2 linked regions of the Alkalilimnicola ehrlichii MLHE-1 genome follow. The main gene of each other region encodes a partner of the protein of the gene in region 2 in a complex. Links are inferred from orthologs where the notes say so. Each region holds a gene or a part of one and is shown on either strand. Other genes may lie near its edges. The genes, in order: xseA and MLG_RS04870.

What was found.
Region 1: the proteins of MLG_RS04870 (region 2) and xseA are in contact, whole or in part, in a cryo-EM structure (PDB 8TXR), measured with the Escherichia coli proteins. The link is inferred for Alkalilimnicola ehrlichii MLHE-1 from one-to-one orthologs.

What each region holds. Positions count from the first base shown.
Region 1 is NC_008340.1:765,648-780,372, forward strand. What follows is about bases 4,539-7,430. They hold xseA (exodeoxyribonuclease VII large subunit), read right to left. Parts: upstream 6,727-7,430; coding sequence 5,350-6,726; downstream 4,539-5,349. Other genes in these bases: MLG_RS14690 (sensor domain-containing diguanylate cyclase), read left to right, coding at 4,539-4,953; MLG_RS03570 (hypothetical protein), read right to left, coding at 4,995-5,195; MLG_RS03580 (DUF1295 domain-containing protein), read left to right, coding at 7,217-7,430. Outside these bases: MLG_RS03555 (putative bifunctional diguanylate cyclase/phosphodiesterase), read right to left, coding at 1-1,022; MLG_RS03560 (HDOD domain-containing protein), read right to left, coding at 1,080-2,675; more of MLG_RS14690, read left to right, coding at 2,947-4,538; more of MLG_RS03580, read left to right, coding at 7,431-8,110; MLG_RS03585 (ferritin-like domain-containing protein), read right to left, coding at 8,050-8,559; MLG_RS03590 (2-oxoacid:ferredoxin oxidoreductase subunit beta), read right to left, coding at 8,559-9,404; MLG_RS03595 (2-oxoacid:acceptor oxidoreductase subunit alpha), read right to left, coding at 9,401-11,131; MLG_RS03600 (flagellin), read left to right, coding at 11,432-12,898; MLG_RS14695 (FkbM family methyltransferase), read right to left, coding at 12,983-14,725. UniProt on the Escherichia coli protein: Bidirectionally degrades single-stranded DNA into large acid-insoluble oligonucleotides, which are then degraded further into small acid-soluble oligonucleotides.
Region 2 is NC_008340.1:1,058,928-1,073,675, forward strand. The notes cover bases 10,975-13,889. They hold MLG_RS04870 (exodeoxyribonuclease VII small subunit), read right to left. Parts: upstream 12,604-13,889; coding sequence 12,346-12,603; downstream 10,975-12,345. Other genes in these bases: folE2 (GTP cyclohydrolase FolE2), read right to left, coding at 10,975-11,403; ispA ((2E,6E)-farnesyl diphosphate synthase), read right to left, coding at 11,466-12,386; parE (DNA topoisomerase IV subunit B), read left to right, coding at 12,776-13,889. In the rest of the region: MLG_RS04805 (LapA family protein), read left to right, coding at 1-34; lipopolysaccharide assembly protein LapB, read left to right, coding at 44-1,213; pyrF (orotidine-5'-phosphate decarboxylase), read left to right, coding at 1,217-1,924; MLG_RS04820 (serine/threonine protein kinase), read left to right, coding at 1,924-2,913; MLG_RS04825 (DedA family protein), read right to left, coding at 2,918-3,616; MLG_RS04830 (cation diffusion facilitator family transporter), read right to left, coding at 3,620-4,783; MLG_RS04835 (Fur family transcriptional regulator), read right to left, coding at 4,780-5,256; MLG_RS04840 (DUF1244 domain-containing protein), read right to left, coding at 5,289-5,594; translational GTPase TypA, read right to left, coding at 6,155-7,963; tRNA 2-thiocytidine(32) synthetase TtcA, read left to right, coding at 8,148-9,032; MLG_RS04855 (TolC family outer membrane protein), read right to left, coding at 9,067-10,467; more of folE2, read right to left, coding at 10,582-10,974; more of parE, read left to right, coding at 13,890-14,668. UniProt on the Escherichia coli protein: Bidirectionally degrades single-stranded DNA into large acid-insoluble oligonucleotides, which are then degraded further into small acid-soluble oligonucleotides.

The sequences.
Region 1 (14,725 bases), 300 kb from region 2 along the record:
TGGCCCAGGCTGTCGTTCACCACCTTGAACCGGTCCAGATCCAGGAAGAGCACCGCCACTTCCTCGTTCCCGCGGCGGGCCCGGGCCAGGGCCTGAGCCAGGCGGTCCTTGAGCAGGGCGCGGTTGGGCAGGCCGGTGAGCAGGTCGTGGTGGGCCTGGTAGTGGACGATGGACTCCGCGTGTTTCCGATCAGTGACGTCGCGGGCGATACCGTAGGTGCCCAGGAACTGACCGGGGTGGGGTGCATCACCGTCGGCGTAGATGCCCATGGCGGTGAGGTCCACCGTGCGGGTGGGTTGTCCGGCGGCGCCGGGCGGGGCGAGCTGCAGCTCCAGGTTGTGGGTGGCGCGTTGGCCGGTGCGCCGCTCGTTGAAGCGGCGCTCGGCCACCGCGCGGTCCTCGTCGGCGATGAGGCACTGAAAATGCTCGCCGAGCAGGGTATCGGGGGTCATCCCCAGCAACCGCTCGGCGCTGCGGTTGATGAAGGTGAACCGGCCCTCGGCGTCCAGCACGTAGATGAAATCGGGGGAGTTGTCGACAATGAAGCGGTAGAGCCGCTCGGAGCGCTTGAGCCGGTGGCGGATCTGCTCGTTCTGGCGGGACAGGCGGCGCCGTTCCAGGGTGTTCTCCAGGGTCGCCAGCATGGCCTCGGGGGCGAAGGGCTTGCGGATGAACTCGCTGGCGCCCCGGCGCAACGCCTCAATGGGGGCCCGGCAGGTGGGGTCGGCGGTGAGGGCGATCACGTCCATGCCCGCGCGATGGTTGTGCAGCCACTCCATCAGGTCCAGGCTGGCGGTGTCCTCGGCCTGCATGTCCACCAATACCACCCCGTACTCCCGCTGCCGGACCAGGGTCCGGGCCTCCGCCGGGGTCTCCGCCGTGTCCAGGGGTATGCCGCGGGCGTTGGCCAGCATGTCCAGGCTCTCCAGCAGGCGCGGGTGCCGGTCCACGGCCAGGATCCGCTCGCTGCGTTCGTAGGCCGATGGCAGGGTGTCCATCTCTTCGGGTGGCGTCGGTGGCATGGCTTTCACGGTAAGCTGTCCTGACAGGCGCGACCCGTTCGGGCGGGCATGATGGGTTCAGGGGTTTGCCGGATTTCCGTCGACCGTCGGTTCCAGTTCGCTGATCAGCTCGCGGATCCGTTCGACCTCGTCGCGAAGGGCGCTGACCCCGCTCTGTCCGGGGTGGTCCGCCTCAAGCTGCTGTTGTAATACGCTCAGGTAATTCTGCATCACGGTAATCGGGTTTGCGGTTGCCTTGACCAATTCCGCTTCGCGGCGCCGCTGTTGCGCAGAGGCCTCCTCCCGCGCCTGCCGTACGGCCTGGTCCTCCCGCTGGCGGCGGGCGAGCAGGGCGCCGGCCTGGGCGGCGAAGGTGCGGAGCAGGGGGGCCTCCGCTTGCAGGGCCTGGAGTTGCCCGTGGCTCAGCCCCAGGATGAGTGCCGCCACCGGCCGGCCCTCACTGTAAAGGGGCAGCCCCAGGGCAGCTTCGCCAGGGAGCCGGTCGAGTACCTGGCGGTCCGCCACCGGCTGGTCGATGGCGCCGGGGTCGGGGGTCTTGAGTGGGGCGATGCGGTCCTCGAGCAGTAACGCGGCAATGGGGCTGGCCGCGGTTTCCAGCGGCAGGGAGAGTTCGCTGATGGCCGGGTCGTTGGCGGGCATGGCGGTAGCGCTCAGCCGCTCGCCGGTCTCGTCCACCTCCAGCACCAGCAGGTGTCGTACCCCGAACAGCAGGGCCACACAGATGGCGAGGCTCTCCAGGGTGTCGCCCTCGGCCAGCGCGGCCCCGAGCCCCCCGGTCAGCGCCGCGGTGCGGACCTGGTCCCCCAGCCGTTGCACCACCCGCTCATGGGCCCCCTTCAGGTCCGATGCCGCGTCGTCCTCGCCGAGCGCCGTGCAGGTCTTGGCCAGCTCGTGCTGCGCCGCGGTCACCAGGGTCTGGGTGTCCTCCCGGCCCAGGTCCAGCAACCGGGCGGCGGCCTGGCGACCGGTCACGTCCACTTCCGGGTGGTGACAGAGCAGGTTCGCGAGCGCCACGCAGCGGACCAGCGGGTGGGCGTGTTCCAGCGCCGGTACCGGCTGATGGTGGTAGCGCACGGCATCAATGAGCAGGGCCGGGAAGCCCCAGTCGGCGAGCAGTTCCGCCCCCACCTGGCTGTGGTCGCAGCCCCAGCGCGCCTGTTCCAACCCCTGTAGGCCACGGTCGGAGGCCTCGGCGTCCGCCAGCAGTCGTTGGTATTCCTCCGGGCGGGCCAGACCCATGACTGGTTTGCCCACATCGTGCAGCAGGCCGGCCAGGTAGGCGGTTTCCGGACAACTGTTGGCCCGGGCCCGGGCCAGTTCGCGGGCGAGCTGAGCGCAAAGCAGCCCGTGGCGCCACAGGGCCTCCACCCAGACCGGCTGGCCCCTGTCCAGGGCCTGGAAAAAGCCGCGCACGGCGGTGGCGACCGCCAGGGTGTTGATCCGGCTCAGCCCCAGCCGCGCGATGGCCTCGCGCAGGCTGTCGGTGGGCGTGCTGCGGGTATAGGCGGCGGCATTGGCGGCGCCGAGAAGCCGGGCGACGAGGGTGCTATCGCGGGCGATGATGGTCTCGATCTCCCGTGGTCCGGCGTCGCCCCGGGCGGTGGCCTCCAGCAACGACAGCACCACGGCCGGGAACGCGGGCAGTTCAGCCAAGCTGCTTCGGTGCAGGAATTCATTGGCGGGGACAGTCATGATGGTCAGTTTAGTAGACCATGAAAATAATCAAGTTTTCGCCGGACAGCGCCCCCCGGTGCGGGCCTTGAGGCCGCGCAACGCCGGGATGTCGGTGGATGTCCATCGGGTCGATGGGTAAAACCCAGGGTTGACGTCAGGGTTTTTCTCTTTAGAATCATCGCAAATTAAGCATATAGTGACTCCGGATCAGTCCTCGTCAGCCCGCCGCGCCACGGCTGGTGGTACCCACGTGAAGCCTGCTTTAAGAACCCGACTCGCCCGCCGCGTCCTGCTGCCGATCCTGCTGGTTGCCTTCCTGCTGGCCATTCTGGCCGGTTCCCTCTCCTATTGGCAGAGCCAGGAAATGATGCGTGGCAAATCGGAGAGTATGGCGACACATTTGCTCCGCGCCGCGGGGATCGCGCTGGCCAACAGTAGCTCCAGCCACCAGTTGCAGCGTGTGGTGGAGGCGCTGGGGGCGAACCCGGAAGTGCTGGAGGTGCTGATCGGCCGGCCGGGGGAGGGCCGGCTGCTGGCCGCGCACGACCCCGGGCTGCTCGGCCAGGACTGGAGCGATGTGATCGAGACACGGTTCTCCGCTGAGGAGTACCAGCGCCTGCGCCGCGAAGGCGGCCCCATGCTGTTGCAGGGGGACGGGCCGCTGTTGGCGCTGCGCGAGATCCCCGCCGGGGTCATCCGACTGGTGGACCGACCCTCGGGCGAGGCCTGGGTGCTGCTCAGCATGCGGCGGGACTGGGAACCGGGGCTGTTCAGTACCGATACACTGTATCCGGTCTGGTGGGCGGTGGTCGTAGTGCTGCTCTACGGCCTGGTCTCAACTTGGGTGGTGAAGCGGTACGTGCTGCAGCCGGTCTGGTCACTGGAGCGTACGCTCAAGGCCCGCGAGGGCGGCGACCGGAGCGCCCGCACCGCGCTGCAGGGGTGGGATGAGCTGGCCCGGCTGGGGCGCACTCTGGACCACCTGCTCGATGTGGAGGATGAGCGCCTGGGGCTGTACCAGCAGATCTTCGAGCGTCACGACGCCATCCAGTGGCTGGTGGACCCCCGCGAGGGCGTGCTGGTGGATGTCAACGAGGCGGCCGCCCGGTTCTACGGCTTCCATCGGACGGAAATGCGCGGGATGCCCGTCTCGAAGATCAACCAACTGTCGCCCGAGGCGGTGCGCGAGGCCATGGCCCGGGTGCAGCGCGGCGAACAGAAGGTGCTCTACTTTCCCCACCGCCTGGCCAGCGGCGAGATCCGCGAGGTGGAGGTGCACTCCGGCGCGGTCGATGTGGGCGGACGGGAGTATCTTCACTCCATCATCCATGACATCACCGAACGGCGGGAGCTGGCACGTAACCGCCGGCAGCTGGTGGAGATTCTGGAGGCCTCGCCGCAGTTTATCGCCATGGCAGAGGCTGAAGGCAGACTGGTCTATCTGAACCGGGCCGGGCGCGCGTTGTTCCGGGAGTGGCTGCCCGGGGTGTCACCGGAAAGCAAGGACCTGACGGTGAACTTTGCCGAGGTTTTGCGTCTGGCGCACCCGCCCTGGGCGGTACGGCGGATCCTTGAAGAGGGCCTGCCGACCGCGGCGCGTGAGGGCCATTGGATGGGGGAGACGGCGTTCCGCCGGGCCGATGGCGGCGAGACCCCACTCCAGCAACTGATTGTGGCCCACCGCGATGAGACCGGTCGGGTGGAGCGGTACTCCACCGTGGCGGAGGATATCACCGAACGCAAGCGCCGGGAGCAGGCGCTGCGCTACCGGGCCAGCCACGATGGCCTCACGGGCCTGTATAATCGCCGCCACACCCAGCGGGCTTTGGAGCGGGAACTGCGCCTGGCAGCCCGCACCGGCCACCCCGTGTCCGTGGTGCTGTTCGATCTGGACCACTTCAAGCGCGTCAACGACACCCACGGCCATAATGCGGGCGACCAGGTGCTGAGGCAGCTGGCCGGCCTGGTCACTGAGCGGGTGCGGGATACGGATATCGTCGGCCGTTGGGGGGGGGAGGAGTTCTTGCTGGTGCTGCCCGGGACTGACGAGACCGGGGCGGGCCAGTTGGCGGAGGTGCTGCGGGCCTACGTCGCCGAGGCCCGCTTCCCGATACCGGACCCGGTCACCATCAGCCTCGGGTACGCCCAGGCGGGCGCGGACGAGGGCGCTGACGCGCTCTTCAAGCGCGTGGACCAGGCGCTCTATGCAGCAAAGGCGAATGGCCGCAACCGGGCGCAGGCCGCCAAGGCCCTGTAGTAGGCCCGGGGCTGAGTGGCGTCCGCCGGGTCGCGGGCGGCTCAGTCGTCGTCGAGGTCATCGACGTCGAGATCGAGCGCCCGGAGTTCGCGTTGCAGGCGCTGCTCCTCCCACATGCGTTCGATAACGCGCCGGGCATCGGTGGGCGGCGCGGCCCCTCCGACATCCACCTCGTCCAGGTCCTGCCCGTCGTTGTCGCTGAGCCGGTCGATCAGTTCGTGGTAGTTCAGCTCGTTGCCCATGGGTGCCCTCCAATGTCCGAAGCGTCGGGGGTTACAGCCCTGTACACGGTTTGGACAACGAAACTAGCGAATCTCTGGCGCGGGATTAAATGAATTGTTCCGATGGATCCGATCGATGGTGGGGCTGGAGCTTATGACGGGCGTGGTGCCACCGTCACTGTTTGCCACCCTCCGGTTCGCCGTGGACCCGCTCCACCCGGCAGTCCAGCTGCCCCCGGTGTAACCGGACTCGGACGGCATCACCGGGTGCCACTTGGGTGCTGTCGCGCAGCACCGGCCCGTCAGCGCCCTGGCGGGCGATGGCGTAGCCGCGGGAGAGGGTGGCCAGCGGACTGACCGCATGCAACGCACGACCGAGCCCGGACAGCCGCTGCTCCCGGGCCTGTAGCTGCTGGCGTACGGCCGCATGCAGCCGTCGCTCCAACGCCAGGCGCTGTTCCTCGCGCCGGCGGATGGTGAGCCGCGGATCACCCTGGCGTAACCGGGCGCGCAAATGGTCCAGGGCCTGCGTGTGCCGGGCAAGGCGCTGCGCCATAGCATGGCGCAGGCGTTGGTCCAGCTCGTCCAGGCGCTGACTGCGGTCGCGCAGAAGCTGGCCCGGGTGCCGGGCCTGCAGCCGGCGGGCGAGGCCGTTCAGCCGATCACTGGCCCGCCGGTGGTGCTGGGTGGTCAGCTGCAGCAGTCGGTCCCGCAGACCCCGGACTTGGTGCAGCAGCGCCGGGCCGTCCGGCGAGATGAGTTCGGCGGCGGCCGACGGCGTGGGTGCGCGCTGGTCGGCCACCAGGTCGGAGATGGTGACATCCACCTCGTGCCCCACGGCACTGACCACCGGCAGGCCGCAGGCGTGGATGGCCCGCGCCACCACCTCCTCGTTGAAGGCCCATAGATCCTCCAGCGAGCCACCGCCCCGGGTGACCAGCACTACGTCCACGTCGCGACGGCGGTCGGCCTCTTCAATGGCGGCGGCGATCTGTCCGCCGGCCCCCTCTCCCTGCACCGGCACCGGGTAGATCAGCACCGGCAGGGCCGGAAAGCGGCGCCGGAGCACCGTCAGCACGTCGCGGATGGCGGCCCCGGTGGGCGAGGTGATTACCCCCAACCGGCGGGGGAAGGCGGGAAGCGGCCGCTTGTGGGCCGGATCGAACAGCCCCTCCTGCTCCAGCCGGGCCTTCAGGGCCTCGAAGGCCCGCCGCAGGGCCCCCTCGCCGGCCTCCTCCATGTGGTCCACCACCAGCTGGAACTCGCCGCGGGCGGGGTAGAGCCCGGCGCGGGCCCTCACCAGCACCCGCTGACCGTCGCCGGGCTGGAAGCGCAGCAGCAGGTTGCGGTTGCGGAACATGGCGCAGCGCACCTGGGCGGCGCTGTCTTTGAGGGTGAAATAGAGATGGCCCGAGCGCGGCCGCGCCAGGTTGCTGATCTCGCCCTCCACCCAGAGCGGCGGCAGGGTCGTCTCCAGCAGGCTGCGGACCTCCTGGTTGAGCTGGCTGACGGTGTAGACCGTGCGCGGGGCCTGGGATGCGGTGGTAACCATGGGGGGATGTTAGCCCGGATACTGGTGCCGACGGAACTCTTGGGCTTCAATTAGGGTACTGCTGGACAAAGCGTCATTCGCCATCGGGTGGCGAGCTACGTGTCACTGGGAGCCCCGCAGGGGCGCGGCAGTCCAGGGCGGCGTATGGATTGCCACGTCGCTGCGCTCCTCGCAATGACGGGGGTGGGCCCCCACCGTCACTGCGAGTCCCCGAAGGGGACGCGGCAGTCCAGGCGGCGTGTGGATTGCCACGTCGCTGCGCTCCTCGCAATGACGGGGGTGGCGCCCCCAATGTCACTGCGAGGAGCGTAGCGACGTGGCAGTCTACCGCTCTGGATCGCCACGGGCCTTCGGCCCTCGCGATGACGGTGGGAATGGCTTCGGCCCTCGCGATGGCGGTTTGTGAAGCACTAGGGCATAAGTTATAACCTGGAGACAGTGCGCCCCAGGGCGGGATGCTCCAGTCTGTCGAGTCAAGCGAGGATTAGCCATGTTTGAAACCACGCTGGGCGCTGCCCTGGCGGGCCTGCCCCTTGTGCTGGTGATGATGGTCGCCATCTGGCTGGACACCCTTACCCATGACGATGTCAGCCTGGTGGACCGCTTCTGGGGCGCGGGCTTTGTGCTGTTGGGGCTGTTCTGGTACCTGGAGGCGGCGGCCCCGGCGGGCGCCTGGCTGCCGCTGCTGATGGCGGTCCTGTGGGCGGTGCGCTACACGGTCTACGTCACCTGGCGCAACTGGGGCACCGGAGAGGACCCCCGTTACGCCGCCATGCGGAACTACCATGGCGAGGCCTTCCGCTGGCTCAGCCTGCGCAACGTCTTTCTGCTGCAGGGGGCGATCCTCTGGGTGGTGGCGCTGCCGCTGGTGGTCGCCCTGCGCGACCCGGCACCGCTGACCAGCGTGCTGCTCTGGCTCGGTGTACTGGTCTGGCTGGTGGGGCTGGTCTACGAGACCGTGGCGGACTGGCAGCTGGCGCGGTTCCGCAGCGAGTCCGGCGGGGTGGGGGTGTGTGACCAGGGCCTGTGGCGTTATAGCCGCCACCCCAACTACTTTGGCGAATGCCTGGTCTGGTGGGGCCTCTTCCTGGTGGCGCTGGCCGCCGGCGGTTGGTGGACGGTGGTCTCGCCGGTACTCATGACCTGGCTCCTGCTGCGCTTTTCCGGGGTGCCCCTGCTGGAGGAGCGGCTGCAGGCCACCCGTGAGGGCTATCGCGACTACATGGCGCGCACCAACGCCTTCATCCCCGGGCCGCCCAAGCGTGGCGCGGCCCGGCCGGATGACGGCCCGGAGCCCCCGCTGGCGGGGCAGACCGCCGGGGCTCAGTCGGCCGGTGCCGGTGGGTCCGGGTCCTCATCCCAGCCCTCCTCCGGGGCCGGATAGCGTTTGAGCCACTCCTCGATGAGCTCGGCGTGCTCCGCCTCCTCGGCCGTGAACTCCTCGGCCAGGGCCCGCACCTCGTCGTTTCGGGTGCTGCGGGCCACTTGGCCGTAGAAGTCGCGGGCCCCGGTCTCGGCGGCCAGCGCCAGCTTGAGGGCGTGGTGCACGGTCATCAGGTAGTGGCTCTGGTCCAGCTCCCCCGACTCGGGGCTTTCCTCGCCCGGCCACTGGAACTCCCACGGTTTGAGGTCGGGCAGGCCGCCGGCGTGTTTCTCAGCGTGCTCGGTGGCCTCCTGCAGGTGCAGCCGAGAGTAGCCCGCCATGCGCCGGAACAGCTCGCACACCTCCGGGTTGTTGTGGGTCTCCATGGCGTCAGCCAGCTCGTCGTAGCGTTCCGCTGCGTCATTCTCCAGTACCACGGCGTGGGCCAGAAAGGTGCGTACCGTATCCATCATGCCACCCTGAATTGCTGTTCGATGGTGTCCAGGTCGGCGGCCTTCGCCTGTTCCGGCCGGAATGCCGGCCTGTCGGCCCGGTAGAGTACCCCGGTGGTGAAGCCGTCATCGTCCATCAGCTGCAGGAAGGCCTCGCGGCGGTCGCCGGTCGCTTCGAAGTCGGGGTGAACAATCTTCTTGTAATCCTTCTGCTCCGGCCGGTAGGTCACGCAGGGGCTCAACACCTGGATGAAGGCGAAGCCGGGGAACTGGAGCGCCTCGCTGATCAGTTTCGCCAGGCCGTTGGGATTGCCGGAGAAACAGCGGGCGATATAGGGGGCACCCGCCGACAGGGCGATCTCCAGCGGTTGGAACTGGGCCAGCCCGGGGCCCTCCGGAGTGAGCTGGCTGCCGGTCCAGTCGGGCTCGGTGGTGGGCGAGGCCTGCCCCTTGGTCATGCCATAGACGGCGTTGTCCATGACCAGGTAGGTCATATTGACGTTGCGCCGGCAGGCGTGCAGGAAGTGGTTGCCGCCGATAGAGAAGCCGTCGCCGTCACCGCCGGCGGCCAGCACCGTCAGGTCCGGGCGACTGACTGCCAGCCCCGTGGCCACCGGCAGCGCGCGGCCGTGCACGCCGTGAAAGCCGTAGACGCTGGAGTAGGCCGGTATGCGCGATGAGCAGCCGATCCCGGAGACGAAGGCCACCTGCTCGCGGGGCAGGGCGAGGGCCGCCAGCGCCTTGGTGATGGCGTTAAGCACGCCGAAGTCGCCGCAGCCCGGGCACCAGACCGGTTTGATGTCCGATTTATAGTCCTTGGCCTTGAGGACCGAGGGTCTCGCGTGGTCTGCACAGGTGCTCATGCCGCCTCCTGTTGCGCCAGTTGGCGCAGCTGTTCCAGAACCTCACCCGGCCGGATGGGCAGCGGCCCGGGGTGGTGAAAGGCCCGGACGGTGCCGGGCAGGTCGTAGTGGGCGCGCAGGTAGCGGTGGAACTGGCCGTCGTGGCTCTGCTCCACCACCAGCAGCCGGCTGACGCCGTCCAGGGCCGCGGCCAGGGCCTCGGGCTGCGCCGGTGAGAGTAGCCGGACGGAGACCATCCGGGCCGTAATGCCCTCGGCCTGTGCCCGCTCCAGCGCCTCGCGGACGGGGCTGGTGCTGGAGCCCCAGGTGATCACCGCCAGCTCGCCGTCGCCCTCGATGTCGGCCCAATAGGCACCGTAGTCGTGGCCGGTGAGCTTGCGCAGCCGCTTGTCCAACTGCGCCTGGTGGTGGGAGGCCTGGGTGGAGGGGGTGCCGCGCTCGGCGTGCTCCAGCCCGTCGGCGGTGTACTCGCCGCAGGGGGTGCCTGGAATGGCCATGGGTGAGACCCCATCCTCGGTGATGGCGTAGCGAAGGTAGCCCTCGCCCGGCCGGTCGGCCGTCTTGCGCTGGGCCCGATAATCCACCCGCTGCGGACGGTCGATGACTGCGCGCGCCTGGCCCAGGGCCTGGTCGCTGAGCACGATGGCCGGGCTCTGCAGGGCCTCGGCCAGGTGTACGGCCCACTGGGTGGCGGCCAGGCAGTCGGCGATGCCGTTGGCGGCGACCACCAGGTGCGGGGCGTCGCCATGCAGGCCGTAGAGGGCGATGTTCAGGTCGGCCTGCTCGGACTTGGTCGGGATGCCGGTGGAGGGGCCGCCCCGCATCACGTTGACCACCACCACCGGCGTCTCCGAGGCCACCGCGAGACCCAGCGATTCCACCATCAGCGACAGCCCCGGGCCCGAGGTGGCGGTGAGCGCGGGAGTGCCGCCGAAACTGGCCCCGATACACATATTGATGGCGGAGAGTTCGTCCTCCGCCTGCACCAGGCAGCCGCCCACCCGGGGCAGGGTCGGGGCCAGCCACTCGACGACGTCGGTGGAGGGGGTGATGGGGTAGGCCGCGCTGAAGCGCACCCCGCCGCGCACCGCCCCCATGCCGGCGGCCTCGTTGCCGGACAGCGCCCACCGCTCTCCCTGCGCTGTGCCGTTCGACGCCAGGCGCAGGTCCACACCCACCGTGTCCGCCTGCGCCCGGCCGGCGCTCAGGCAAGCCTGTGCCGTTGCCAGCGCTTCCTCGCCCTTGCGGCCCAACACCTTCTGCAGGGTGCGGAGCAGGGCCTCCTCGGGTAGCCCGATCAGTTCGGCCACCAGGCCCAGGCCCACCATGTTCGCCCGGCCGCCCTTGACGCCTTTGGTGACCTCCTTGATGGGGATCATGGACTGGCTGGCGCCGGTGCGCACCACCACCTCCGGGACGTCGCCCTGGGAGGGGTCGGCGATGACCACGCTGTCGCCGCCCAGGGGCAGTTCGGCGATAAAGCGCTCGATGTTGCCCCAGTCGAAGGCGAGTAAGAGATCCAGTTGGTCGTCCTGGCATCCCACCGGCTGGTGGGCCAGGCGCAGGATTGCCGCCGCCTCGCCGCCGCGGATCTGCGGGCCGAAGGAGCGGGTCATCAACCCGTACCAGCCGGCCTGCGCCGCCGCGTCCAGCAGGATCTGCCCGGCGGTCATGACCCCCGTACCGCCGCTGCCGGTGAGTGCCAGGGAGAGGGAGTGTGTTTTCATCGGGTGAGCGTCTCCGCTTACGCGTTATAAGAATTCACGTTTCATTATGCCAGAGGTGTCAGGGTGACGACGCTGATCTGGCGCAAAGAACCGCTGCTGGGCGCGTTCGAGCGGCAGGGCCTTGCCGTTTTTTCGGCCGGGTCGGTTCGTGCTTGCCGCTTTCTGCCGAAAAACCACCCCCAATCAAGCACTCCCGCGCCCGGTCGTTAGCCTGAGTGCACGGAGGTCGGGCCGGCTGGCATGGGCCCGTCACTGACAACAAGCGGCACAGCCGCAATCGATGCTTGAGGGGTGAACGTCATGGCACAGGTCATCAACACCAACATCGCTTCCCTGAACGCCCAGCGCAATCTCAACGCCAGTCAGGGCCAGTTGGGCGTGGCCCTGGAGCGGCTGAGCTCGGGACTGCGGATCAACAGCGCCAAGGACGACGCGGCGGGGCTGGCCATCAGCAGCCGCTTTACATCGCAGATCAACGGCCTGGACCAGGCCGTGCGGAATGCCAACGACGGCATCTCCTTTGCCCAGACCGCGGAGGGGGCACTGGACGAGAGCACCAACCTGCTGCAGCGGATCCGCGAGCTGGCGGTGCAGGCGTCCAATGACACCAACTCCGCCTCCGATCGCGATGCCCTGGACCAGGAGGTGCAGCAGGCCATCCGCGAGATCAGCCGCATTGCCGCCTCCACCCAGTTCAACAACCAGAACATCCTGGACGGCTCGCTCAGCGACCTGATCTTCCAGGTGGGCGCCAACCGGGGGCAGATCATCTCGGTGGACGGGGTGGATGCCCGGGCCCAGTCGCTGGGGGCGCAGGTGGCAGACTCCGGTGCGGTGGCCACCAACACCTTGTCCGAGGGTGGAGAGCTCTCCATTGCCGGGGTGACCATCGATATGGATGGTGCCGAGAACATCAGCGATGTGATCAGCCGAATCAACGACAACTTCTCCGAGACGGGGGTGCAGGCCTTCCAGACCTCCGGTGGGTCCATCGTTGCGGAAACGGGGCTAAGTGAGGATGAGATCTCGTTTACCGCGGATCCCGACCCGGTGCAGCTGATGACCATCAATGGGGTCAATGTCTTCTCGGAGGCCGGGGCGGGCATCGACAATCCGCAGGCGTTGGCGGAGCGGATCAATGCCTATACGCCGTTGACCGGCGTGTCGGCGGTGGACGTGGACGGGGAACTCGTCCTTGAGAGCCAGGCGGATCAGGAGTCGATCCGGGTTACGGATGTCAATGCCGACCTGTTTGAGGCAACCACCACGGATTTCGGTGAGGAAACCGTCTTTTTCGATGAGAATGACGACCTCCGGACCGAGTTGACCTTCGAGCGTGGCTTCGACCTACGGGTGCCCCTGGAGGCCGACCCTCCGGTGATTGCCGATGACAGCGATGGGGATCTCCTTCAGCGCCTGGGTCTGGTCGGTGGCGCCGATCGCTTCGAGACCTTCAGCGCGGACACCGTCAGTGTCGCCACCCGCGGCGAGGCGCAGGACGCCATCCGCACGGTGGACATCGCCCTGCAGGAGATCAACGGCATCCGCGCCGACCTGGGTGCGGTACAGAACCGCTTCGAGGCCACCACCGCCAACCTGACCATCACCTCGGAGAACCTCAGCGCCTCGCGCAGCCGCATCATGGATGCCGACTTCGCCGCCGAGACCGCCGCACTGACCCGCGGCCAGATCCTGCAGCAGGCCGGTACCTCGGTGCTGGCGCAGGCCAACCAGCTACCCAACAACGTCCTCAACCTGCTGCAGTAAACCAACGCCAGACCGAACCTCAAGCGGCAGTACTTGGCCCGGGTGGCATACGCCTCCCCGGGCCTTTTCTGATGTTGCCGGTGGTTACACTTTACTCTGCTTCAGGGCGTTGTTGAAATATTTGACGGTTCCCACGCCGCTGGCACCCATTACGGTGCAGTCATAAAGCTGAAAATCGGAGAGCAGACGGTCCAGTGCTCGTCGGTCGGCCTCGCTGTGGTATTCGAGCATGACGATCGATACTTTCGGCAGAAACGGTACGAGTGTCTGCACAACGGGGACCTCTGAACCTTCGGTATCGATCTTCAGGACATCGATATGATCCACTCCCGCCGCGGTCAGCGCATCCAGCGCGTTTCGGACGGGCACTTGGACTTGGGTCGCGCCATCCGAGCGTCTCGCCAGTGAGGTCTCCCCCGTGTTCCTGGGGTGCTGCCAAAGGGTCAGCTCGCCATCTTCGTCGGACAGTGCGAACGGATGGATCTGGATGGTGCCCCGCGCTTCCTGTTTATTGCGCTCGAGCAGCGGCAGGACCTGGGGGTTGGGCTCGAAACAATGGACGATGCAGTGTGGTGACCAAAGGTCCGCGTACAAGGCGAACGCGCCGATGTTCGCACCGACATCCACTACCACCATCTCAGGCGATATGTGGAAACCCGCTGGCAGCGCGTACTCCTCCTCTTCGAAGATGTTTTTCAGGCGGAAGGTTTCCCCCTTGGGGATCAATAAAGAACGGGACTGATTGTCGGGACCAGTGACCGTGGCTTTGACTGCTTCCGATGGCAAGGTGGGTGCGACATCGCCGTTTGTTTCATCCCGGTCATTGGGCTGCTGTATTGCCGCAGCCTCCAAGCCAGCCAGCCTGAAGCGAGGTGCCGTTCTGCTGTTCCCGGCTCGTTGCGAATCCCGGTCCTGCAACTCGGCCTTCATTCGGGCCGTGATATGGGACGGGATGCGCGCCGGCTTGGAGAAATGCAGGTGTGCCGGTTGGGCGTCGGCGCACCACCGCCGCCAGATGGTCCGGAAGGCCCGGTCCAGGTTGGTGGCAAATTGGGCGTGATTCCCCAGCGGAGAGTTCTGGCACTGTTTCCGCAGTCCCGCGCGCAGTGCTTCCAGCTTTTCGATGTCACCCGCCGTCTCAACGGCGATCTGCTTGTAGTCGTGGAAATCGGCGGCGATGAACTGGTCCAGGCCTGAGTTGTGAAGGTGACTGGCGGCATGACGGCCCGCAAAAGTTGGTCCGGGGCACGTGATCACCGGCACCCCCATGTATAACCCCTCAATAGTCGTCAACCCGCCGGAATAAGGCCAGGGGTCAAGGGCGATGTCCACCCGATGATAGGTCTCTAGCAGGTACCGGTGGGGCGCTCCCTCCTCCAGGATCAGCCTTGTGTCCGGAACCCCCGCCTCCACCAGCATGTGCCAAAGCTGCTTCCGGGCGCCGGGGTCGGATAGCTTCTTGTCCTTGATAAGCAGGCGGCTGTCCGGAACTGCTTTCAGGATCCCTGCCCAGACGCCGGCGATTTCCCGGTTGACCTTATGCAGGTTGTTCATGCACGCGAATGTGATGTACCCATTCTCCTTTGCGGGTAATGGGGCGATGTCCGGCAGGTAAGGGGGTGGGGCATAGGTGACATACCCCGTTGGCAGCCGGATCAGCTTTTCGGTATAAAACTCTTCGACCCCTTCCGGGGTCTCCATCCAATCGGTGAGCAGGTAATCGATGGTTGGCACTGCTGAGGTGTTGAAGAGCCCGCCGACCCATTTGACTTGAACCGGGGCGGCCCTTCTCGCTATGGCGGACAGTGCCGAATACCCACTGTGTCC
Region 2 (14,748 bases):
ACTCCGCCGTCTTCCGCTGAAGGAAGGACGCTAAGCCGACACCATGCCCGAGTTGCTTTGGCTTTTGCTGCCCGTGGCGGCGATGTCCGGGTGGTTGGCCGGGAGACGGAGCGGGGCCGGGCATCGGGGCGGCGAGCAACGGGACCTGCCCGAGGCCTATTTCCAGGGCCTCAACTACCTCCTGAACGAGGAGCGCGACAAGGCGCTCGAAGTGTTCACCCAAATGGTGGAGGTGGACAGCGAGACAGTCGAGACCCACCTGGCGCTGGGCAGCCTGTTCCGGCGCCGGGGTGAGGTCGACCGCGCCATCCGTATTCACCAGAACCTCATCGCCCGCCCGGCCCTGAGCCGCCAGCAGCGCACCTACGCCCTGCTGGAGCTGGGCGAGGACTACATGCGTGCGGGCCTGCTCGACCGGGCCGAGACGCTCTTCGAGGAGGTGATCGACCTCAACCACCACGTCGAACCGGCCCTGCGTCAACTGCTGGCCATCTATCAGCAGGAGAAGGAGTGGGACCAGGCCATCGGCGCCGCCCTGCGCCTGGAAAAGGTCTCCGCCCAGAACCTCCACCCCCAGGTGGCGCACTTCTACTGCGAGATGGCGGGCGAAGCCTGGGCGGCCGGCGATCTCAGCCGTGCCCGCACCCTCTACAAGCGCGCCCTCACCCACGACCCGCGGTGTGTCCGGGCGAGTATCCAGGCCGGGCATCTGGCGCGGCAGATGGGGCATGCCCGGCAGGCGGTACGTTTGTACCGGCAGGTGCCTACCCAGGCACCGGAGTTCGTCGGCGAGGTGCTCGATGGCCTGTACCAGGCGCTGGAGAGCCTGGGTCAGCTCCACCGCTACCCGGAGTTTCTCGATCAATTGCTCGCCACCGGCAAGGCCCCGGTGGCGGTGGCGCTGGCGAAAGTGGAGTGGCTGCGCGCGGAGGCTGGGCACGAGGCGGCGATGCGCTGGCTGGCCGAGCACCTTGAAGCCCAGCCCTCGGTGCGCGGCCTACTCCGGCTGGTGGAGATGAGCGACGGCGCCCCCCCTGTGGCGGAGGGTCCGGTGGAGGCGGCACTGCACCGGACTCTCCGCGCGCTGCTGGAGGCGCGGGCGCAGTACCTTTGCGGGCAATGCGGCTTCACCGCCCGCACGCTGTTCTGGCAATGCCCCGGCTGCAAGAGCTGGGGCAGTATCCGCCCCCTGCGTGGCGTGGAGGGAGAGTAACCCGTGTCCCATTCCCGACTGATCATTGCCCTGGATTACCCCGAGGCCGGGCCGGCCCTGGCGCTCGCCGATCGCCTGAGCCCCGAGCGCTGCGCGCTGAAGGTGGGCAAGGAGCTGTTCGTCGCCGAAGGCCCACAGTTGGTGGACGCGCTGGTCCGTCGGGGTTACCGGGTCTTTCTCGATCTCAAGTTCCACGACATCCCCAACACCGTCGCCGGGGCCTGTCGCTCGGCGGCCGCCACCGGGGCGTGGATGGTCAACGTCCACGCCCTGGGCGGTGCCGCGATGATGGCGGCGGCCCGGGAGGCCCTGGGGGAGACCGGGGATCGCCCGCTGCTGACCGCGGTCACCGTGCTCACCAGCCACAGCGACGCGACCCTGCGTGAGATTGGCCTGGCCGGCCCGGCGGACGCCGCCGTCTGCCGGTTGGCCGAGCTGGCCCGGGGCGCCGGCGTGGACGGGGTGGTTTGCAGTGCCCGGGAGGCGGCCCTGGTGCGGGAGCGCTGCGGCGACGGTTTCCTGCGGGTGACCCCGGGTATCCGCCCGGCCTGGGCGGCAAAGGGCGATCAGGCGCGGGTGCTGAGCCCGGCCGACGCGGTCGCGGGCGGCGCCACCCACCTGGTGGTGGGGCGTCCGGTTACCCGCGCCGATGAGCCCCTGGCGGCGCTGGCGCGCCTGGAGCGCGAACTGGCCGCGCAGGACGAGACCTGATGCCCGCCAACGCCCACCATCCCTATGCCAGCCTGGGCCCGGACCAGGTGCTGGATGCCGTCGAGGCCCTGGGTTTTCTACCTGACGGCCGCTTTCTGGCCCTGAACAGCTACGAGAACCGCGTCTACCAGGTCGGACTGGAGGAGGCGGCACCGGTGGTGGTCAAGTTCTACCGGCCGGAGCGCTGGAGCGACGAGGCCATCCTGGAAGAGCACGCCTGGTGCGAAGAGCTGGTGGCCCGTGACGTCCCCGTGGTGCCGCCGTTGCGCATTCAGGGGCGGACCCTGCACCGGCACGAGGGCTTCCGGCTGGCGGTCTATCGCCGGCGCGGCGGGCGTGCGCCCGCCCTGGACGACCCGGAAGTGCGGCTCTGGCTGGGCCGGTTCCTGGCCAGGATGCACACCGTGGGCGAGGCCGGCCGCTTCCGCCACCGGCCACTGATCCGCGACACCGGCGTGGCCCGTGAGCACCGGGACTGGTTGTTGGCCGAGGGCTGGATCCCGGCGCACCTGTGCGAAGCCTACCAGGGCGTGACCGATCACTTGCTCATGTTGCTGGAGGCCCGCTTTGCCGACGCGGGCAACTGGGGCGCCATCCGGCTGCACGGCGACTGCCACGCCGGCAACATCCTTTGGCGCGAGGGGGAGGGGCCCCACTTCGTCGATATGGACGACTGCGTCGCCGGGCCCGCTGTGCAGGATCTCTGGATGCTGATCTCGGGCGATCGGCCGGAGCGCACCGTTCAGCTCTCCGACCTGCTGGAGGGCTATGAGCAGTTCCGGCCCTTCGACCGCCGGGAGCTGAACCTGATTGAGGCCCTGCGCACGCTGCGCATCATGGCCTACGCGGTCTGGCTGGCCCGCCGCTGGCACGATCCCGCCTTTCCCCAGGCCTTCCCCTGGTTCGGGGCCGATCGCTATTGGGAAGAGCACGTACTGGCCCTGCGCGAGCAGGTGGCCGCCATGGAGGAGCCGCCGCTGGTCGTCTGAGGGCTTAGGCCATCACCTCCAGGACCGAGACCACCATCGCCAGGGTCACCAGAAGAATGACCACCATCCGCCAGTGGCGCGCGCCGGAGGGCAGGCCCCGGCGCAACCGCCGTCGGCCCCAGAGCCAGCCGAAGCCGGCCAACAGCACCGCGGCGGTGAGGAAGGGCAGGGCCACCCGCCCGGCTTCGCCCAACACCACCGCGACCGAGGTGCCCGCGCCCAGCCCCAACCCCAGCCAGACCGCCGCCCACAGGGGGGCGGACAGGAGGTTGCCGAATAGGAAAAGGCGTCGGTCCATGTCCAGCATCCCCGCCACCGCTGGCAGGGTCGAACGGGTGGGTTTGGCGAAGCGGGAGACAATGAGGCTGACGGCGCCGTGGCGGGCGAGGAAGGCTTGGTTGCGCTCCAGCAGCCCCGGGTGGTGACTGAATGGCCAGAGCCGATCGGTGCGGTGGCGCAGCCGGAAGCCCAGCTCATAGTTGGCCGCGCCGCCCACCAGCGCGCCTCCCGCTGCACCGGCGAAGGCGGGCAGCAGCAGCACCGGGTCGGAGGCGGCCAGGGCCCCCACCAGGAAGACCAGGCTCGCAGCGGGCACCAGGTAGCCCACCACCAGCAGCGATTCGAGCATGACGATCAAAAAGAGCCCGCCGGCCAGCCACAGGGGACTGTCAGAGAGCACCTTGACCAGGGACCCGAGTTCCATGGCTTAGCTGCCCGGTTGGGCCAAAAGCCGGATTCGGCCGACGTAGTCGATGGGAGCGGCCTGCTCGCGCAGGCGTTCCTGCAGTGCGGCGAGCGCCTGCAGTGTCCGGCCCTCCGGGAGGCCGGTCAGGATGACGTCCACATCCAGGCGGCCGTCGCGGTAGTGCAGGATGAGCCGGTTGTGCGGATAGTCATCCAGCAGCCGGCCCCAGGCCTCGCGCAATTCCGCCTCGGCCCGCCGCCGCAGCGGCAGGCGGATGCTGCGCCGGGCCTCGGTGATGCCCTCGTGATCCACGTGCACCAGCACCTCGGCCACGTGGTCCACCTCGCGGCAGAGGCGCAGGAGCACTGCGTCGCTGATCCGGTGGCCCTCGGAGACGCTGATGTCCTGGGCGACACGGATGTGCACGTCCACCAGGGTGTCGGAACCCATGCGCCGGGTGCGCAGGTCCTCATGGCCTTCCACCCCGTCCACGCTGTCGATGAGCCGGCCGATGTAGGCCAACTCGTCGGGATCGAGCCCGGTGTCCACCAGCTCACGGGCGGAGTGCCAGGCCAACCGCCAGCCCACGGCGCCGATCATCAGCGCCACCACCAGCGCGGCGAGGGCGTCCAGCCACGGCAGGCCGGCCATAGCGCCGCCGACACCGACAATCACCACCACCGAGGAGAGTGCATCCGAGCGGTGGTGCCAGGCATTGGCGTGGATCAGGTCGGAGCGCACCGCATTCGCCACATGGGTGGTGTAGTGGTAGAGCGCCTCCTTGGCCAGCACCGAGAAGATGGCAGCCGCCAGCGCGATCCAGCCCGGGGTGAGCAGATCCTCCGGGTTCATCATGCGGATGGCGGCGTCGTAGGCAAAGCCCCCCGCCACCAGCAGCAGCAGGGCGCCGACGCCCACCGTGGCGGCCGTCTCGATGCGGGCGTGGCCGTAGGGGTGGTCCAGGTCGGCGCCGTAGCTGCCCACCCGGGCCGCCCAGAGCACCAGGGCGTCGCTGACCAGATCGGACAGCGAGTGGACGCCGTCGACGATGAGCGCCTGGGAGTTGCCCACCGCACCGGCGATGATCTTGCCGATGGCGAGCAGGACATTGACCAGGGACCCGACCAGGGTCACCCGCCGCTTGGCTTGGTAGTCGTCTCCGTTCAGGATCTGTTCGGCGCTCATTGGGGACGGGCGGATTCCCGCTCCTCCTGCAGGCGGCAGTGCGGACAGACCGCAAAGAACTCCATGCTGTGGCTGATGTCGCTGTAGCCGCGGGCGCGGAGCTTTTCCTCCAGCCAGTGTGGCGGGCAGACGTCCATGGCCTCCTTGCGCTGGCAGATCCGGCAGACCACATAGTGGCGGTGGTGCCCGGACTGATCGTTGAGCTCGTAACGGGCGTTACCGTCGCCGAACTCGTGCCGCTGAACCAGACCCACCCGCTCAAAGTCGGCCAGGCAGCGGTAGACCGTGACCAGGTCGCAGGCCTGCTCGCCCATGCGGGCGTGAATCTCGCGGCTGCTCAGGGGTTGCTCCTCGTGCGCGAGCACTTCCAACACGTAGCGGCGGGGACGGGTGTTGCGCAGGCCGCTGTGGCGCAGGCGCTGTGCCAGGTCCTGGGGGTCGCGTTGCTTGCTGTGACCGGCTTCGGTAGTCATGCCGCCTCCCTGGGTTCGTGCCCGGCGCCGGCTCAGCCCTGCTGTCGTCCGGCCTCCGTCTGGGCAAACGCCGCCAGCTCCTCGGTGCTGGCCTCGCGCTGGTGGCGTGCCTTCCACTCATCGTAGGGCATGCCGTAGACGATCTCTCTTGCCTGATCATAATCCATAGGCACGCCCCGCTCCTCGGCCGCCGCCAAGTACCACTTGGAGAGGCAGTTGCGGCAAAAGCCGGCCAAGTTCATCAGCTCGATGTTCTGTACGTCGGTGCGCTCACGCAGGTGCTGCACCAGGGCACGGAAGGCCGCGGCCTCAAGTTCAGTGCGGGTCTTGTCGTCCATAGTCTTGCTTACCGGAGGCTGTGTTGATTATCAGGGCTTTCGCATACTCGGGGGGGTATGTTACCACTCCTAACCTACTCCCCGTCATCGCGAGGGCCGAAGGCTTTCCCCCGTCATCGCGAGGGCCGCAGGCCCGTGGCGATCCAGGGCGGTAGACTGCCGCGTCGGCTTCGCCTCCTCGCAGTGACGGTGGGGGCGACCTTCCGCTTCCGGCACAGTCAAGTTCTTCAAGAGGGCCGAAGGCTTTTCCCCGTCATCGCGAGGGCCGAAGGCCCGTGGCGATCCAGGGCGGTAGACTGCCACGTCGGCTTCGCCTCCTCGTAGTGACGGTGGGGGTGGGGCCCGCTCGCAGTGACGGTGGGGGTGGGGCCCGCTCGCAGTGACGGTGGGGGCGGCCTGCTCCTCCCTGCACAGTCCAGTTCTTCAAGAGGTGTGCCCCTTACTCCCCGTCATCGCGAGGAGCGAAGCGACGCGGCGATCCATGCGGCGTGTGGATTGCCACGCCCCTTCGGGGCTCGCAATGACGGTGGGAAAGGCCGGGGGAGGGCGCCCGTTGCCGTTCAGCGCGCGGCGCGTTTGCGCTCGTGTTCCTTGAGCAGCTTCTTGCGCAGGCGGATGGCCTCCGGGGTCACCTCCACCAGCTCATCGTCGTTGATGAACTCCAGCGCCTGCTCCAGGGTCAGGTCGATGGCCGGGGTCAGGATGAGGTTCTCGTCCGAGCCGGCGGCGCGAACGTTGGTGAGCTGCTTGGCCTTGAGCGGGTTGACCACCAGGTCGTTGTCGCGGGCGTGGATGCCCACGATCATCCCCTCGTAAACCTCCGCCCCGTGACCGATGAACAGCTTGCCCCGCTCCTGCAGGTTGAACAGGGCGTAGGCCAGCGCCTTGCCTTTCGCCATGCTCACCATCACCCCATTGTGTCGGCTGCCAAAGTCGCCCTGCTTCACCGGGCCGTAGTGGTCAAAGACGTGGTACATCAGGCCGGTGCCGGAGGTGGCCGTCATGAACTCGGTGCGAAAGCCGATCAGCCCGCGGGCAGGGATGATGAAATCCAGCCGTACCCGGCCCCTGCCGTCGGGGATCATGTCCTGCAGCTCGCCGCCGCGCTCGCCCAGCTTCTCCATGACCGCGCCCTGGTGCTGCTCCTCCACGTCCACGGTCAGCTGCTCCCAGGGCTCCTGCTGAACGCCGTCGATCTCGCGCACGATCACCTCGGGGCGGCTGACACCCAGCTCGTAGCCCTCGCGGCGCATGTTCTCGATGAGCACGGACAGGTGCAGCTCGCCGCGCCCGGAGACGCGGAAGCGGTCCGGGTCGTCGGTGGGCTCCACCCGCAGGGCCACGTTGTGGATCAGTTCCCGCTCCAGGCGCTCGCGGATCTGCCGCGAGGTGACGTACTTGCCGTCGCGACCGGCAAAGGGGGAGGTGTTGACCTGAAACGTCATGCTCACGGTGGGCTCATCCACGGTGAGCGGGGGCAGCGCATCCGGGTGGGCCGGGTCGGTGAGGGTATCGGAGATGTTGAGCCCCTCGCAGCCGGTAAAGGCGATGATGTCGCCGGCCCGGGCCTCGGGCACCTCCACCCGGTCCAGGCCGTGGAAGCCGAGCACCTGCAGGATGCGGCCGTTACGCTTGCGACCGTCGCGGCCGATGATGCTGATCGGGGAGTTGGTGCGCACCCGCCCGCGGGTGATCCGGCCGATGCCGATCACGCCCACGTAGCTGTTGTAGTCCAGCGAGCTGACCTGCATCTGGAACGGGCCGTCCGCGTCCACCTCGGGGGCCGGGACATGTCGGGTAATGGTCTCGAACAGCGGGGTCATGTCGCCGCCCCGGGCCTCGCTGTCCTCGCTGGCATAGCCCTGCAGCGCGGAGGCGAAGACGATGGGGAAGTCCAGTTGTTCGTCGCTGGCGCCCAGCCGGTCGAACAGGTCGAAGGTCTGGTCCACCACCCAGTCGGGGCGGGCGCTGGGCCGGTCGATCTTGTTTACCACCACGATGGGGCGCAGCCCCAGGGCCAGGGCCTTCTGGGTGACGAACCGGGTCTGCGGCATGGGGCCGTCGACGGCATCCACCAGCAGCAGCACCGAGTCGACCATGGAGAGCACCCGCTCCACTTCGCCGCCGAAATCGGCGTGGCCGGGGGTGTCGACGATGTTGATGCGCCAGTCGTTCCACTGGATGGCGGTGTTCTTGGAGAGGATGGTGATGCCGCGTTCCTTCTCCAGGTCGTTCGAATCCATGACCCGCTCGACGGCCTCACCGCGGGTTTCCAGGGTGCCGGATTGTTGCAGGAGTTTGTCGACGAGGGTGGTCTTGCCGTGGTCGACGTGGGCGATGATGGCGATGTTGCGCAGGCGTTCGGTCATGGAGTCGTGACAGGTCGTTGCTGATACGGGGGCGCTATCATCCGGGAGTTGGGGGCTGGTGTCGAGGGTTTATTCCCCGTCTTTGATAGAATCCGGGGTTTGCGGTGCTTTGGGCGGTGCTCTGATGATGGGTTCCGCGCAAACACTTGCCACCCGGCACGCTCCGAACCCAAGAGGTCTCGTCATGGGCATGGGCCTGAAAACCCTGCAGAAGCGTCTCAGCCACCTGACCGGCAACGCCATCCGCGATTACCGCATGATCGAGGAGGGCGACCGGGTCATGGTCTGCCTGTCCGGGGGCAAGGACTCCTACGCCCTGCTGGACGTGCTGCTGCGCCTGCAAAAGCGCGCGCCGGTGCGCTTCGAGCTGGTGGCGGTGAACCTGGACCAGAAGCAGCCCGGCTTCCCGGAGCATGTGCTGCCCGAGTACCTGGCATCGCTGGGCGTGCCCTACCGGATACTGGAGGCGGACACCTACTCCACCGTGGAGCGGGTGATCCCCGAGGGCAAGACCAAGTGCTCGCTCTGCTCGCGGCTGCGCCGGGGGCTGCTCTACGGGGCGGCGGAGGAGATGGGCTGCAGCAAGATCGCGCTGGGCCACCACCGCGACGACATCCTGGAGACCTTCTTCCTCAACCTCTTCTATGGCGGCCGGCTGGCGGCCATGCCGCCCAAGCTGCGCTCCAACAATGGCCGCCACGTGGTGATCCGGCCGCTGGCCTATGTGCCGGAGCCCTATCTGGAGCGCTATGCCGAGCGCATGGCGTTTCCCATCATCCCCTGCACCCTTTGTGGCTCGCAGCCGGACCTGAAGCGCCAGATGATCAAGGCGATGCTGCGGGAGTGGGGTGAGATCGAGCCGCGCCGGCTGGCGAATATCTTCAGTGCCCTGCAGAACGTGCAGCCGTCCCACCTGGCGGACAAGGAGCTGTACGATTTCATCAACCTGGTGGGCAGCGTGCAGCCGGGCGAGGACCCCGTCTCGGCGTTGGAAACGCCCCATGGCGACGGCTTCCCGGCGGCGGAGGTGTTGTCCGGGGTGCAGCGCCACGACCCGCAGTCGGCCTGAGCCCGCCCGCCGCCAGGGGCGCCCCGCTGGCTGCTCAGCCGTCGCCGTTGCCGGACCGCAGGAAGCTATCCACCTCGCGCACGGTGTTGCCGTCCAGGGCCAGGCCCACGGCGGCCTGCAGCTCCAGGTAGCCGAGCAGGTAGGCGTAGCGCGCGGCGGCGAGCTGGCGCTCGACGGCGTACCGCTGCTGCTTGGCCTGCAGCAGGTCCGCGGTGGTGCGCATACCGGCCGCCAGCCCCTCGCGCACCGCCTGTTCGGTGCCGCGCGCCGAGCGCAGGGCCTGCTCCAGGGCCAGGATACGCTCCCGGCCGCTGTTCAGGTTGCGGCTCGCCTCCTGGGCCCGCAGCTCAGCGCCGCGGCGAATCTCGGTCAGCTCCTGCAGGGCGGCGTCGCGCTCGGCCTCGCTCTGGCGCACCCGGGAGGTGGTGAGGCCGCCGGTATAGAGGGGCATGGACAGTTGCACGCTGACACTGCCCCCCTCCACGTCCAGCCGGTCGCCGACCCCGAACGGCCCCTCGTCCTGCCAGCGCCGCCCATAGCGCCCGATCAGGTCCACCCGAGGTTGGTGCGCCGCCCGCCGGTACTGGATCTCCTGGCGGGCGATCTCCAGATCGCGGTGGGCCAACTGCACGGTCAGGTTATAGCGCCGGGCGAGATTGGCCCAGTGGTCGGGCTGGGGCGGGTCCAGCGCGGAGGGCCGGAACTCGGGGCTGATCGGGGTCAAGGGGCCGGGCAGGGGGCCGGCCAACTGCTGGAGCTGCTGGCGGGCCAGGTCGCGCTCGTTGCGGGCGCTGATTTGTTCCGCCTGCACCTGATCGCGCCGGGCAAGGGCCTCGTCCACATCGGTGCGGCTGCCGATGCCCGCCTCCAGATTGTGGCGTGCCCGCTCAAGTTGGGCGTTCACGGACGCCAGTTCGGCCTCGGTCAGGCGGACGGTCTCGTTGCCGAGCTGGAGCTGAAAATAGGCCTCGGCCACCTGCAGGATCAGGTCCTGGTGTGCCAGCTCCAAGGCCAGTTCAGCGGCGGAGACCTGGCTGCGCGCCTGCTCCAGCCGGGCGAAATTCTCGCCACGGTAGAGCGGCTGCACCACCTGCACCGCCCCCTGTCGGGTCTCGAAGCGGCTATCGAAACGCTCGGAGATACCGAGGGCGGCGGCCAGATCGGCTGCCGGGCCGACGGCCTCGTCCAGGCCCAGGTCCAGCCGGGTGCGCTCGTCGGTGTAACCCCACTGGGCCTCTACGCCGATCTCGGGCAGGAAGGCGGAGCGGGCCTGGGGCAGCACTTCGCGGCGCGCGCGCAGCCGGTCCTGTTCGGCGGCGAAGCGCGCGTTGTAATCCAGTGCGTTTTGGTAAATGTCGACCAGGCTGGCGTCCTGCCCGGCCATGGCGGCCGGGGGCACGACGGCCAGCAGGGTGGCGATCAGCAGTTTCTTCAATTGAGGCCCTGTCCCTTCCGTCACCGGTGCTGCCGTTGGCCACATTGTAACCACAGCCACCGGATATTGCCCGGCAGAGGGCCGGGCAGGGCAGGTGCGCGCCGCGGGCAGGCCTCAGCGCCGGGGTTCGCCGGTCTTGTCGTGTTCGATCTCGGCGAAGGCGGAGTGGTTGTGGATGGACTCGAAGTTCTCGGCCGTCACGTTGTAGGCCAGCACCCGGTCCTCGTCGTTGAGGCGGATGGCCACATCGCGCACCAGGTCCTCGACGAACTTGGGGTTCTCGTAAGCGCGCTCGGTGACGTACTTCTCGTCCGGCCGCTTGAGAAGCCCGTAGAGCTCGCAGGAGGCCTCCTCCTCGACCAGGTCGATCAGGTCCTCCACCCAGAGCAGATCGCGGGTCTTGGCGGTGACCGTCACGTGGGAGCGCTGGTTGTGCGCGCCGTAGCGGGAGATCTCCTTGGAGCAGGGGCAGAGGCTGGTCACCGGCACCACCACCCGGATGGCCAGCTCCGGCTCGCCCTCGTGGATCTCACCGATGAAGGCGACCTGATAGTCCATCAGGCTCTGCACCCCGGTGACCGGTGCCGTCTTGCGCACGAACAGCGGGAAGGCCATCTCGATGTGACCGGATTCGGCCTCCAGCCGCTCGGCCACCTCGTGCAGCATCTCCCGAAAGGACTGCACGGTAATCTCGGTGTCGTGCCCCTCGAGGATCTGCACGAAGCGGGACATGTGCGTGCCCTTGAAGTGCTGAGGCAGGTTCACATACATGCTGAAATTGGCCACGGTGTGCTGTTCCTGGCCGTCCCGGCCGCCTACCCGCACCGGATGGCGGATGTCCTTGATCCCCACCTTGTTGATGGGAATGCGGCGGCTGTCTTGGCGGGCCTGCACGTCCTCGATGGAGACGGTGGCGAGCTTTTCTGCCTCAGGCATGGTGATCGGTCCTCGGGGTGTTCACACGCGACGATAGATACGAATAATACTATATCGCGTTTTCAGTGGTTCCGGCCAATGCAGTATTCGGCAATGCCGCGTAGCACATCGGCGCTCTGGTCCAGCCCCTCCAGCGACTCCAGGGCGTCCTCCACCAGCCGGTCAGCCGTCTCGCGGGCCTCGCGCATGCCCAGCAGGGCGGGGTAGGTGGCCTTGGCCTGGCGCTGGTCCGAGCCCCGGGCCTTGCCCAAGGCCTCGGTCTCGCCCTCCACATCCAGGATGTCGTCGCGGATCTGGAAGGCGAGCCCGATGCACTTGCCGTAATGGTCCAGCCGCTGGAGCAGCTCCTCGTCCACCGGGCTGGCGGCCAGGGCGCCGAGCTGCACGCTGGCCCGGATCAGGGCGCCCGTCTTGTGGATGTGCATATCCTCGAGCTGGGCCACGTCCAGTTGCTGCCCGGTGGCGGCCAGGTCGATGGCCTGCCCCCCCGCCATACCGCGGGAGCCGGCGGCCAGCGCCAGCACCTCGACCATCCGCAGCCGGGCGCGGCTGTTCTGCACCCCCCCCGGGTCGTGGGCCAGGATGTGAAAGGCCAGCGTCTGCAGCGCGTCCCCGGCCAAAATGGCGGTGGCCTCGTCGAAGGCCTTGTGACAGGTGGGCTGACCCCGGCGCAGCTCGTCGTCGTCCATGGCCGGCAGGTCGTCGTGGATGAGCGAGTAGGCGTGGATGCACTCCACCGCGCAGGCGGGGCCGTCCAGCAGGGTGGGGGCCGCGCCCAGGGCCTGCCCGGTGGCAAAAACCAGTATCGGGCGCAGCCGCTTGCCGCCGGACAACGCGGAATAGCGCATGGCCTGGTGCAGGCGCGCGGGGTGGGTCTGCGCCTCCGGCAACCAGTAGTCCAGCGCCTGCTCCACCCGGGCACGCCAGGTGGGGCTGACACGTTCAAGTGTCGCGATGTGCCGGATCTTCGAAGGCTTGTTCATGGGCGTCCGCCCCTTGGCCGATGAGGGTTTCCACTTTCTGCTCCGCCTCCTGCAGCGCCTTCTGGCAGGCGCGGGTCAGCTCAACGCCGCGCTCGAACTGGCGCAGCGACTCCTCCAGGGAGAGTTCACCGCGCTCCATGCGCTCGACCAGGCCTTCCAGCTCTTTCAGCGCGGCCTCGAAATCAAAGGAATCAGAACCAGAAGAGGGGGTATCCATGGGGCTTCCTGCAGGGCTTGCCAAGCGGTGTCGGGCCGCACCACGCGGCCATGAGACGGCTAAAGCTAACCCGCCGGTGCCGCCGCGGTCAACGCGGGGGCATTAGCGCCGAGCCGGTGGCGGCGTTACACTCCAGCACGCTTGTCGTTCAACAGGAGGCAACGCCCCGCCCATGAGCAACCGTTACGACGCCGCGGATATCGAAGTCCTCACCGGGCTGGAGCCGGTGCGCAAGCGCCCGGGCATGTACACCGACACCAGCCGGCCCAACCACCTGGCCCAGGAAGTCATCGACAACAGCGTCGACGAGGTGATGGCCGGCCACGCCACCCGCGTGGACGTCACCCTTTTCCGCGACGGCAGCCTGGAGGTGCGGGACGACGGCCGGGGCATGCCGGTGGACGTCCACCCGGGGCAGGGGCGCCCGGGGGTGGAGGTCATCCTCGGCACCCTGCACGCCGGCGGCAAGTTCTCCGGCAAGAACTACCAGTACTCCGGCGGCCTGCACGGCGTGGGGGTGTCGGTGGTGAATGCCCTCTCCCGGCGGCTGGAGGTGCGGGTGCGCCGCGGTGGCATCGAGTACATGATGAGCTTCGCCCACGGCGAAAAGACCTCAGAGCTGACCGAGGTGGGCAAGGTGGCCAAGAAGGACACCGGCACCCTGCTGCGCTTTTGGCCCGACACCAAGTACTTCGACTCACCGAAATTCTCCATCCCGCGGATGCGGCATGTGCTGCGCGCCAAGGCGGTGCTCTGCCCGGGGCTGGTGGTGCGTTTTTATGACGAAGCCGCGGAGGAGGAGACCGTCTGGTGTTACGAGGACGGGCTGAAGGACTACCTCAGCGGCGCCCTGCAGGAGTGGCAGACCCTGCCCACCGAGCCCTTCATCGGGCGGATGAGCTCGGACCACGAGGCCGCCGAATGGGCCGTCACCTGGCTGCCGGAGGGCGGCGAGGCCATCACCGAGAGCTACGTCAACCTCATCCCCACCGCCCAGGGCGGCACCCACGTCAACGGCCTGCGCTCCGGGCTCACCGAGGCCATCCGCGAGTTCTGCGAGTTCCGCAATCTGTTGCCGCGCGGCGTGCGTATCACCCCGGAGGACGTCTGGGAGCGGGTCAGTTATGTGTTGTCGGTCAAGCTGGAGGACCCGCAGTTCTCCGGTCAGACCAAGGAGCGGCTCTCCTCGCGCGAGTGCGCCACCTTCGTCTCGGGGGTGGTTAAGGATGCCTTCAGCCTGTGGCTGAACCAGCACGTGGAGGACGCCGAGGCCATCGTCCAGCTCATCATCTCCGCCGCCCAGCGGCGGATGCGCGCGTCCCGCAAGGTGGCCCGCAAGCGCGTCACCCAGGGCCCGGCACTGCCCGGCAAGCTGGCCGACTGCGCCGCCCAGGACCCGGCGCGCACCGAGCTCTTCCTGGTGGAGGGCGACTCCGCCGGCGGCTCCGCCAAACAGGCCCGCGACCGCGAGTTCCAGGCCGTCATGCCCCTGCGTGGCAAGATCCTGAACACCTGGGAGGTCGCGCCCGACGAGGTGATGGCCTCGCAGGAGGTGCACGATATCGCCGTGGCCCTGGGCACCGACCCAGGCTCAGAGCAGCTCGATGGCCTGCGCTACGGCAAGATCTGCATTCTCGCCGACGCCGACCCCGACGGCGCCCACATCGCCACCCTGCTGTGCGCCCTCTTTCTCAAGCACTTCCCGGCGCTGGTGCGCGCCGGCCATGTCTTCGTGGCCATGCCGCCGCTCTACCGCATCGACGTGGGCAAACAGACCTTCTACGCCCTGGACGAGCACGAGCGCCAGGGCGTGCTCGACCGCATCGCCGCCGAGAAGCTGAAGGGCAAGGTGGCCGTCACCCGGTTCAAGGGCCTGGGCGAGATGAACCCGCTGCAATTGCGCGAGACCACCATGGCCCCCGACACCCGGCGACTGGTGCAATTGATGGTGGACGACGCCGAGGCCACCGAGGCGTTGATGGCCCAGTTGCTGGGCAAGCGCAATGCGTCGCAGCGGCGGCGGTGGTTGGAGGATAAGGGGAATATGGCGGAGGCGATGGTTTGAGACCAGCGCCTGGCGGGGTTTGAGGTCGTCTGCGGTGATTTGGACGGCCTGGGCTCCTGCTATCTCTCAGCGTCCTGGCT